Regions from separate parts of the Cellulosimicrobium sp. 4261 genome, predicted to be linked through region 1. Evidence: riboswitches for the same ligand, from Rfam matches in the RefSeq annotation. Region 1 holds a riboswitch; the other holds the start of a gene.
The links. Region 1 has a riboswitch for S-adenosylmethionine ahead of ABIE39_RS00955 (aminotransferase class V-fold PLP-dependent enzyme). Riboswitches for the same ligand answer to the same signal wherever they lie in the genome.
Positions count from the first base shown of each region.

Region 2: another riboswitch for S-adenosylmethionine. It lies ahead of ABIE39_RS14235 (methylenetetrahydrofolate reductase); the one in region 1 lies ahead of ABIE39_RS00955 (aminotransferase class V-fold PLP-dependent enzyme).

Region 1 covers NZ_JBEPOQ010000001.1:205,214-210,314, forward strand. The annotation lists gene ABIE39_RS00950 (GNAT family N-acetyltransferase) at 1-557, opposite strand, end outside; gene ABIE39_RS00955 (aminotransferase class V-fold PLP-dependent enzyme) at 670-2,103, opposite strand; SAM riboswitch class IV at 2,137-2,252, opposite strand; gene ABIE39_RS00960 (rhodanese-like domain-containing protein) at 2,553-3,044, shown strand; gene ABIE39_RS00965 (O-succinylhomoserine sulfhydrylase) at 3,041-4,291, shown strand; gene ABIE39_RS00970 (class I SAM-dependent methyltransferase) at 4,466-5,101, shown strand, end outside.
Region 2 covers NZ_JBEPOQ010000011.1:96,510-101,610, forward strand. The annotation lists gene ABIE39_RS14225 (heavy metal transporter) at 1-140, shown strand, start outside; gene ABIE39_RS14230 (sodium:solute symporter family transporter) at 137-1,660, shown strand; SAM riboswitch class I at 1,750-1,852, shown strand; gene ABIE39_RS14235 (methylenetetrahydrofolate reductase) at 1,858-2,919, shown strand; gene metE (5-methyltetrahydropteroyltriglutamate--homocysteine S-methyltransferase) at 2,952-5,101, shown strand, end outside.

The DNA.
Region 1 (5,101 bases):
ACCTCGACCCCGGGCCACTCGGGCGCGAGGATCGAGAAGAGCACGGAGTCGGCGCGCGTCCCGTCGGGCGCGGTGCGGTGGCCGCGCATCACGCCCTCCTCGTGGGCGCCGAGACGGCGCATGGCGCCGAGCGAGCGCTCGTTGCGCGTGTCGACGCGGAAGCCGACCCGGTGCACGTCCCACGTCTCGAACGCGTGGCGCAGCAGGAGCCACTTCGTCACGGGGTTGACGAGGCTCCCCCACGTGGAGCGCGCGTAGAACGTGCGGCCCACCTCGACGCGGCGGTCGACGAGCGACAGGTCGCGGAACGCCGTGCTGCCGAGCACAGCGCCGGGCGCGCCGTCGGGGTCGACGGCGCGCACGACGAAGCCCGTGAGGTCGGGGGCCGCGCGCGTCGCGGCCACGAGATCGGCCATCCCCGCGACCCCGTAGGGCAGGGGGATGCTCATGCCAGACCACATCGCCTCGTCGACGAGGCCGGCCAGCGTCTCAGCGTGCTCCAGGGCCAGCGGTTCCAGGCGGAAACCGTGCCCCGAGAGGACGACGTCGTGCAGCACAGCGCATATCAGAGCACACGCGGAACACCGCGCCAAGAGGGTCCGGCGACGCGGTGGACAACGCTCGGCGACGGCCCGGTGAACGGGCTCCCCCGTCGGTCGCCGACGCCGGTCAGACGGCCGGTCCGCAGCCCGCGGCGTCGGCGAGGAAGCCCGCCGCGGCGGTCGCGAAGAGACCCTCCAGGCCGGACCCCGCGGGGACCGGGCGGGGGTCGTCCACGACGGCCCAGCAGCCGTCGACGACCTCGTACCGGGTCGCCGGGCCCTGCTCGACGTACGCGCGCACGGCCTCGACGAGGCGCACGACGTCCGCGCCCGTCGTCCCGACGCCCACCGAGGCGCGGATCGCGCCCGCGTCGTAACCGAGGCGCGCGAGCAGCGGGTGCGCGCAGAACCGCCCGTCGCGCACGCCGATGCCGTGCTCGGCCGAGAGGTAGGCGGCGACGAGGCCCGGATCGTGGCCCTCGACGGCGAACGTCACGACGCCGACCGGGTCGACGGCGTCGTCCCAGACGCGCACGACCCGGACACCGGGGACGGCCTCGAGGCCCGCGACGAGGGCCGTGCGCAGCGCCGCCTCGTGCGCGTGCAGGTCGGCCGGGTCGAGCGCGGCGAGCGCGTCGCACGCCGCCGCGAGCGCCGCGGCGCCCACCACGTTCGGCGAGCCGGCCTCGTGGCGCGCGGGCGCCGTCTGCCACTGGGTCCCGGTCACCGCGACGTGACGCACGGCGCCGCCGCCCGCGAGGTAGGGCGTGCCCGCGTCGAGCCAGTCACGACGCCCGACGAGCGCGCCCGCGCCGAACGGCGCGTAGGTCTTGTGCCCCGAGAAGGCGACGTAGTCGGCGCCCGACGCGGCGAGCGAGAACCCGCGGTGCGGGACGAGCTGGGCGCCGTCGAGCACGACGCGCGCGCCGGCGTCGTGCGCGGCGCGGACGACCTCGGTGATCGGCAGGGACTCGCCCGTGACGTTGGACGCGCCGGTCACGGCGACGAGCGCGTACGGGAAGCGCGCGAGCTCGGTGCGCAGGCCCGAGAGCGTCTCCGCGACGGACGCGCCGCCCGCGAGGACCGTCGCGCCGCCCGTGCGCTGCCACGGCAGCAGGTTCGCGTGGTGCTCGACGTCGAGGACGAGCACGCGCCCGGGCGTGCCGTCCGCGGTCGCCGGGACGCAGCCCGCGAGCAGGTTGAGCGAGTCGGTCGTGTTGCGCGTGACGACCGTGACGTCGTCCTCGCGCGCGCCGACGAACGCGCCGATCGTGCGCCGCGACGCCTCGTAGAGCGCCGTGGAGACCTGCGACAGGTAGCCCGCGCCGCGGTGCACGCTCGCGTAGAGCGGCAGCACCTCGGTCACGCGGTCGGCCACCGAGCGCAGCGCCGGGGCCGACGCCGCGACGTCGAGGTTCGCGTACGGGACGCTGCGGCCGTCGACGAGCGGGACGAGCGTGTCCCCGCCGACGACGGGCAGGAGCGCGGGCGCGTCGGCGAGCGCCGTGAGGTCAGGGGCCGGGGCGTCGGTGGGACACGAGACGTCCGCGAGAGCAGTCATGGCACAGTCCTCCAGGGTCGTCCGGGGAGAACCTCCCCGCGCTTGCCACCCGCCGGTCGGCGTGCGGCCTGGTCGTCACCCGGGGCACCCCGCCGCGAGAGGAGGGTTGCCGGCCAGCAAACCGGGGTTTCGCGCTGGCACTCATGACCTGTCGACCAGGATGTCCGTGAGCACCGCAGCGTGTCAACCGGTGGTCACGGCGTCTCGGATGGCGGGACGTGGCATGCAACGCCGGGGGCTGCGGCCGGGGCCGCGCGGCGTCGGGCACCCCCGCCCCGACGCCGGTCCCCGAGACGGGCGTTCCGCGCGTCGGACGCGTGGCGTACGATCCGAGCCAACCATCCGGAGCGGCCGAGTGACGTGGCACGTCGACGCCGCAGCAACCCCCCGGACCGCCTCGGCGGCCGGGCGCAGGGTGCTACTGCCACGATCGATGGAGGAGGACTCTCATGAGCGACCAGTCCCAGCAGGCGCCGGCAGCGGGGTCGGCGCTGCCCGACGCACGACCCGCCGTCGGCTACGCCGGCGACCTCACCCCGCAGCAGGCGTGGGACCTGCTCGCGCACGACGAGCGCGCCGTGCTCGTGGACGTCCGCACCGAGGGCGAGTGGCGCACCATCGGCGTGCCCGACGCCGCGGACCTCGGCCGCGACGTCGTGTTCGACGAGTGGGTGACCCCGGCGGGCCCCAACCCGCGGTTCCTGGACCAGCTCGTCGAGTCGGGCCTGACGCCCGGCGACGAGCGTCCCGTCGTGTTCCTGTGCCGCTCGGGCCAGCGGTCGATCGGCGCGGCGCGCGCGGCCACGGCCGCCGGGCTCGGGCCGTCGTACAACGTGCTCGAGGGCTTCGAGGGGGCCCAGGGATTCTCGGGCCTGCGGGACGTCGAAGGCTGGAAGGTCCGCGGGCTGCCCACCACGACGTTCGACGAGGCCGCCCGGTGAGCGCGGCCGTGCCCGGGAGCGTGCCCGGCGGCTCCGGCCGCAAGCCCCTGCCCGCGAGCGCCCGCCCCGCGACGCTCGCCGTGCGCGGCGGTCACGCGCGCACCGAGTTCCAGGAGACGTCCGAGGCGCTGTTCCTCACCCAGGGCTACACGTACGACCGCGCGGCGGACGCCGAGGCCGCGTTCCAGGGAGAGCTCGACCGGTTCGTCTACTCGCGCTACGGCAACCCCACCGTGCACACGTTCGAGGAGCGTCTGCGCCTCCTGGAGGGCGCGGAGGCGTGCTACGCGACGGCGTCCGGCATGTCTGCCGTGTTCACGGCGCTCGCGGCGCTGGTGCGGTCCGGGTCGCGCATCGTCGCGGCGCGCGCGCTCTTCGGGTCGAGCCTCGTCATCTTCGACGAGATCTTCGCGAAGTGGGGCGTGCGGACGGACTACGTCGACGGTCACGTGCTGTCGCAGTGGGAGGAGGCGCTGTCCACCCCCGCGGACGTCGTCTTCTTCGAGACGCCGTCCAACCCCATGCAGGACATCGTCGACGCGCGGCGCGTGAGCGAGCTCGCGCACGCTGCGGGCGCGGTCGTCGTGCTCGACAACGTGTTCGCGACCCCGCTGCTGCAGCGGCCGCTCGAGCTCGGGGCCGACGTCGTCGTCTACTCGGCGACCAAGCACATCGACGGGCAGGGCCGCGTGCTCGGCGGCGCGATCCTCGGGACCGAGGAGTTCGTCACCGGCCCGGTGCAGACGTTCATCCGCAACACCGGGCCGTCGCTCTCGGCGTTCAACGCGTGGGTGCTGCTCAAGGGCCTCGAGACGCTGCCCGTGCGCGTCGCCGCGCAGAACGCCGCCGCGGCGCAGGTCGCGGAGGCGCTCGAGCAGCTCCCCGGGATCGGCCGCGTGCGGTACCCGTTCCTCGCGTCGCACCCGCAGCGCGAGCTCGCGCGGTCGCAGCAGAGCGGCGGCGGGACGGTCGTGACGTTCGACCTCGCCGTGCCCGAGGGCACCGACCCCGAGACGGCGAAGAAGCGCGCGTTCACGTTCCTCGACGCGCTCCAGGTCGTCGACATCTCGAACAACCTCGGCGACGCGAAGTCCCTCGTCACGCACCCGGCCACGACGACCCACCGCAAGCTCGGCCCCGAGGGTCGCGCCGCCGTCGGGATCGCGGAGACGACCGTGCGCCTGTCGGTGGGCCTGGAGGACCCGCAAGACATCATCGAGGACGTCGCCCGGGCGCTGAACATCTGACCCCCGCCCCCTCCCGCCCCCCTCCCCCTCCCCCCGCCGAGCAGGCGGTATCAGTTCGTCCCGGCGCCGGGACGAACCACGACCGCCTGCTCGGCGGGCAGCAGGGGCCTGTTCGGCACCCGGCTTCCCGGAATCGGGTGGACCGAGCGCGCCGTGCCTTCGTAGCGTCGGAGGGTGCCCGACGCGATCTTCGACGACTCCCGCCTCGCCGTCCTCTACGACCCGCTCGACCCGGACCGGTCCGACCTCGACGCCTACGTCGCGATCGTCGAGGAGCTCGGCGTGCGCCGTGTGCTCGACGTCGGGTGCGGCACCGGGACGTTCGCGTGCCTGCTCGCGCAGCGCGGTGTCGAGGTGGTCGGCCTCGACCCGGCCGGCGCGTCGCTCGACGTCGCCCGCACGAAGCCGGGCACCGAGCGCGTGCGCTGGCTGCACGGCGACGCGACGACCCTCCCCCCGCTCCAGGTCGACCTCGCGACGATGACGGCGAACGTCGCCCAGGTGTTCCTCACCGACGACGCGTGGACCGCGACGCTCCGGGGCGTCCACGACGCGCTCGTGCCGGGCGGGTGGCTGGTGCTCGAGACGCGCGTCCCCGCCCGCCGGGCCTGGGAGGGGTGGGTCCGCGAGGCGACGACCACGCGCGTGGACGTGCCCGACGTCGGCCCGGTCGAGTCCTGGACCGAACTCACCGAGGTGTCGCTCCCCTTCGTGTCCTTCCACGACACGACCGTGCTGCCCGACGGCACCACGCTCCACTCCGACTCGACGCTGCGCTTCCGGGAGCGCGACGAGGTCGAGACGTCGCTC
Region 2 (5,101 bases), on a different contig from region 1:
CGTACGGCTTCTACCCCGTGATCGTCGCGTTCGCGGTCGTCTTCGCGGTCGCGGCGGCGCGCAACGAGCGCCGGTACCGCGCGCTCGCCGAGGGAGTGACGCCCGACGAGCCCGGCCCCGACGACGGCGGTGCGCCGTGACCAGCGCGCTGCCCCTCGTCGCGATCGCGCTGCTCCTGCTCGCGACCGGGCTCATCGGGTTCTACGGCCTGCGGATCTCGCGCACCACGAGCGACTTCTTCGTCGCGTCGCGCACCGTGCGGCCGGTCTGGAACGCGTCGGCGATCAGCGGCGAGTACCTGTCCGCGGGCACGTTCCTCGGGCTCTCGGGCCTCGTGCTGCTGTCCGGCGCGGAGGCGTTCTGGTTCCCCGTCGGGTACGCGGCGGGCTACCTGCTCGTCCTGCTGTTCGTCGCGGGCCCCCTGCGGCGCAGCGGCGCGTACACGATCCCCGACTTCGTGCACGCCCGGCTCGACTCCGTGGTCGCGCGCCGCGTGACGAGCGTGCTCGTGCTCGTCATCGGGTGGCTCTACGTGGTCCCGCAGCTCCACGGGGCGGCGCTCGTCATCACGAGCGTGGCCCCGGTGCCGCCGTGGGTCGGCTCGGTGGGGATCGCGGTCGTGGTGAGCGCCGTCGTCGCCGCGGGCGGGATGCGCTCCATCACGTTCGTCCAGGCGTTCCAGTTCTGGGTCAAGCTCACCGCCCTCGCGGTGCCGCTCGTCGTCGTGCTCATGGCGCTCGGCGGGGCGTTCGAGCCCGGCGGCGCCGTCGTCACGTTCGACCCCGCCGCCGTGTTCCCCCACGAGGCCGGGCCGGGCGGCCTCGACGCGTACGCCACCGTCTCGCTCCTGCTCGCCCTCCTGCTCGGCACGACCGGCCTGCCGCACGTCCTCGTGCGCTTCTACACCTCGCCCGACGGCGGCTCGGCCCGCCGCACGACCGTCGTCGTGCTCGTCATGATCAGCGTGTTCTACATGGTGTCGAGCACGCTCGGGCTCGTGGCGCGGGTCGTCGCGCCCGACCTCGCGGCGCCCGGGGTGGCGGACACCGTCGTCCTCGCGCTGCCGACCCGCCTCGTGCCCGGGCTCGGCGGCGAGCTCCTCGCCGCGCTCGTCGTCGCCGGGGCGTTCGCCGCGTTCCTCGGGACGTCGTCGGGGCTCGTGGTCGCGCTGGCGGGCGTCGTGAGCCAGGACCTGTTCGGCGGCACCGTGCGGTCCTTCCGCTGGTCGGCGGTCGCGTGCACGCTCATCCCGCTCGCGTTCGCGCTCGTCACCATCCCGCAGGGCCTCGTGACGAGCGTCGGGACGGTGTTCGTCTTCGCGGCGTCGGCCCTGTCCCCCGTGATCCTGCTCGGCGTGTGGTGGCGCGGCCTCACCGCGCGCGGCGCGGTGGCGGGCATGGTCGTGGGCGCCGTCCTGTGCGCGACGGCGCTGCTCGCGTCGTCCGCGCTCGTCGCCGCGGGGTACGGGAGCCCGTCCGGCGACACGGCCGACGGCGTCCCCGGCGTCGTGCGCGCCCTGCTCGCCCAGCCCGCCGCGTGGACCATCCCGCTCGCGACGGCGACCGTCGTCGTCGTGTCGCTCCTCGACCGGCGCGGCCCGCCGCTGCGCACCGACCGGTTCCTCCGCCGTCTGCACGTGCCCGAACGCCGGAGGGCCTGAGACTCGTCGCACCGGGAGCGCCGACGACCCTCCGCATCTCACCTGGCGGGCGCTCTCGACCGCATGTCGGATGGGTCGTAGGATCGTGGCAACCATCCAGAGCGGTCGAGAGTCCTGGCTCGACGACACCGCAGCAACCCGCCGACGGAAGCCTCCCGAGGACAAAGGTGCTAACGCCAGGGTCGATGGAGTGACGCATGACCTCAGAGGCATCCTTCGCGCACCGTCCGGGCCGTCCGCGGCCGACGGTGTCGTTCGAGCTCATGCCCCCGCGCCGACCGGACGCGGCCCCGAAGTTCTGGGAGACGGCACGCCGTCTCGTCGCGACGCACCCCGACTTCGTGTCCGTGACGTACGGCGCCGCGGGCACCGACCGCGCGACCGCGCGCCAGGTCGTCGGACGTCTGCTCCAGGGCACGCCCGTGCTGCCGATCGCGCACCTCACGTGCGTCGGGGCGTCGCGCGAGGACGTGGAGTCGGTCATCACCGACTTCCTCGACGAGGGCGTGCGGAGCTTCCTCGCGCTGCGGGGCGACCCGCCGCGCGACCAGCCGGACTGGCAGCCCGCGCCCGACGGCGTCCGGTCGTCGACCGAGCTCGTCGCCCTGCTGCGCGAGGTCGAGGCGTCGCGCTGCGCGTCCGACCCGGCCGTCGCGCTGCGCGGCGCGGCCCGGCCGCTGACGATCGCCGTCGCGACGTTCTGCGACGGCAATCCCGCCGCCGGCACGACCCGCACCCAGGAGGTGCGCCGCCTGTGGCAGAAGCAGCAGGCCGGCGCGAGCTTCGCGATCACGCAGCTCTTCTACGACGCGTCGTCGTACACCGACTTCGTCGCCGAGGCCCGTGCGGCCGGCGTGACGATCCCCATCCTCGCCGGGCTGCTGCCCACGACGGAGCCCGCGCGGCTCCGTCGCGTCGAGGAGCTCACGGGCGTGCGCGCGCCCCAGCACCTGCTGGACGCGCTCGACGCCCTGCCCGACCCGGAGGCGCAGCACGCCTACGGGATCGCGTACTCGGTCGACCTCGCGCAGCGCGTCCTCGACGCGGGCACGCCCGGTCTGCACGTGTACACGTTCAACAAGCACCGCGCCGCTCTTGACCTGCTCGAGGGTGTCCACCTCGGCGGCGGGTCGGGCGGGACCGGGGGCGGCGCCAGCGCCGCCGCCGCCCCGCTCGTCCCGGACCTGGCCAGCGGGCCGTGGGTCACCGGCACCTCCCTGCCCCCGACGAGCGCCGCCACGCACGGCGCGCCCGTCTGACCGGTCCTCCGGACCAGCAAGAGGTTTCGATCATGGCCACTTCCGTACCCTCCCCTACCCAGAACCCGGTCGGATTCCCCGCCGGGACCGTGCTCGGCTACCCGCGCATCGGGCGCCGCCGCGAGCTGAAGAAGGCCGTCGAGGCGTTCTGGGCCGGCAAGACGTCGGCCGAGGAGCTCGAGGCCACGGCCCGCGGGCTGCGCCTCGCGACCGTGCGCCGCCTCGTCGAGCTCGGCCTCGGCGCCGACGACGCGTCCGTCCCCGGCACGTTCTCCTACTACGACCAGGTGCTCGACGTCGCCGCGTCCCTCGGTGCCGTGCCGTCGCGGTTCGCGTCGCTGGTCGACGACGCGGGCCGCCTCGACCTCGCGGGCTACTTCACCGTGGCGCGCGGCCAGGGGGACGACGCCCCGCTCGAGATGACCAAGTGGTTCGACACGAACTACCACTACCTCGTGCCCGAGATCGGCCCGGACACCCCGATCCGGTTCGTCGACGACCGCGTCGTGCGCGAGTTCGTCGAGGCGAAGGAGGCCGGTGTGGTGACGCGGCCCGTCGTCGTCGGGCCGGTGACGTTCCTCGCGCTGTCCAAGGCCGCGGACGACGCGCCCGCCGGGTACTCGCCGCTCGATCGTCTGGACGACGTCGTCGCCGCCTACGCCGACCTGCTGCGTGCGCTCGCCGCGACCGGCGCGCCGTGGGTGCAGCTCGACGAGCCGATCCTCGTCACCGACCCGGCGAACGCCGAGGAGCTCACCGAAGCGGTCGAGAGGGCATACCGCGCGCTCGCGACCGACCTCCGCCCGGTGCCGAACCCGGGCCCGCTCCCCACGGAGACCTCCGGGTCGGGAGAGATCCCCGGCTCGGCAGAGGACGTGCGGCCCGCCATCCTCGTCGCGGCGCCGTACGGTCGGCTGGAGACCTCGCCTGGACCCGACGGCCGGTATCACGACTTCCTGGCCGTCCTGTCGGACACGGACATCGAGGCGATCGCGCTCGACGGCGTCGCAGCCGACCTTCCCGACGGCCTGCCCCAGGGGCTCGGGACGAAGACCCTCGTCCTCGGCGTGATCGACGGGCACAACGTGTGGCGGGCGGACCTCGCCGCGAAGCTCGATCTGATCGAGCAGTACCCGACCGGAGCGCACCTGGGCGCGGTCGCCGTCGGCACGTCGACGTCGCTGCTGCACGTGCCGCACGACGTGGAGGACGAGACGTTCGCCGAGCCCGGCACCGCGTCGGGCACGACGCTCGACCCGCGCCTGCGCGACTGGCTCGCGTTCGCGGACCAGAAGGTCGGCGAGGTCGCGACGCTCGCCCGGGCCCTCACGGAGGGTCGCGACGCCGTCGCGGAGGAGATCGAGGCGTCCCGTGCGGCGGTGGCGTCGCGCGCGGAGGCGAGCGGCGTCGTCGTGCCCGCGGTGCGGGAGCGCGCGGCCGCGCTGACCGACGCGGACTTCGCGCGCGGCGACTACGCCGAGCGTGCGGCCGCGCAGCAGGAGCGCCTGAACCTGCCGCCGCTGCCCACGACGACGATCGGCTCGTTCCCGCAGACGCCGGAGATCCGCCGCGCCCGCGCGCTGTGGACGAAGGGCGAGCTGTCGGACGCGGACTACACGACCGCGATGCGCGAGGAGATCGCGCGCGTCGTCGCGATCCAGGAGGAGCTGGGCCTCGACGTGCTCGTGCACGGCGAGCCCGAGCGCAACGACATGGTGCAGTACTTCGCGGAGCACCTCGACGGGTTCGCCGTCACGGCGAACGGCTGGGTCCAGTCGTACGGGTCGCGCTGCGTCCGCCCGCCGATCCTGTGGGGTGACGTCACGCGGCCCGCGCCGATCACGGTCGAGTGGTCCGCGTACACGGCGTCGCTCACCGAGAAGCCCGTCAAGGGCATGCTCACCGGGCCCGTGACGATCCTCGCGTGGTCGTTCGTGCGCGACGACCAGCCGCTCGGCGACACCGCGAACCAGGTGGGCCTCGCGCTGCGCGACGAGATCGCGGACCTCGAGGCCGCCGGCGTCGGGATCGTCCAGGTCGACGAGCCCGCGCTGCGCGAGCTCCTGCCGCTGCGCCGCGCGGACCAGCCGGCGTACCTCGACTGGTCCGTCGGGTCGTTCCGGCTCGCGACCTCGGGCGTGGCGGCGGCGACGCAGATCCACACGCACCTGTGCTACTCGGA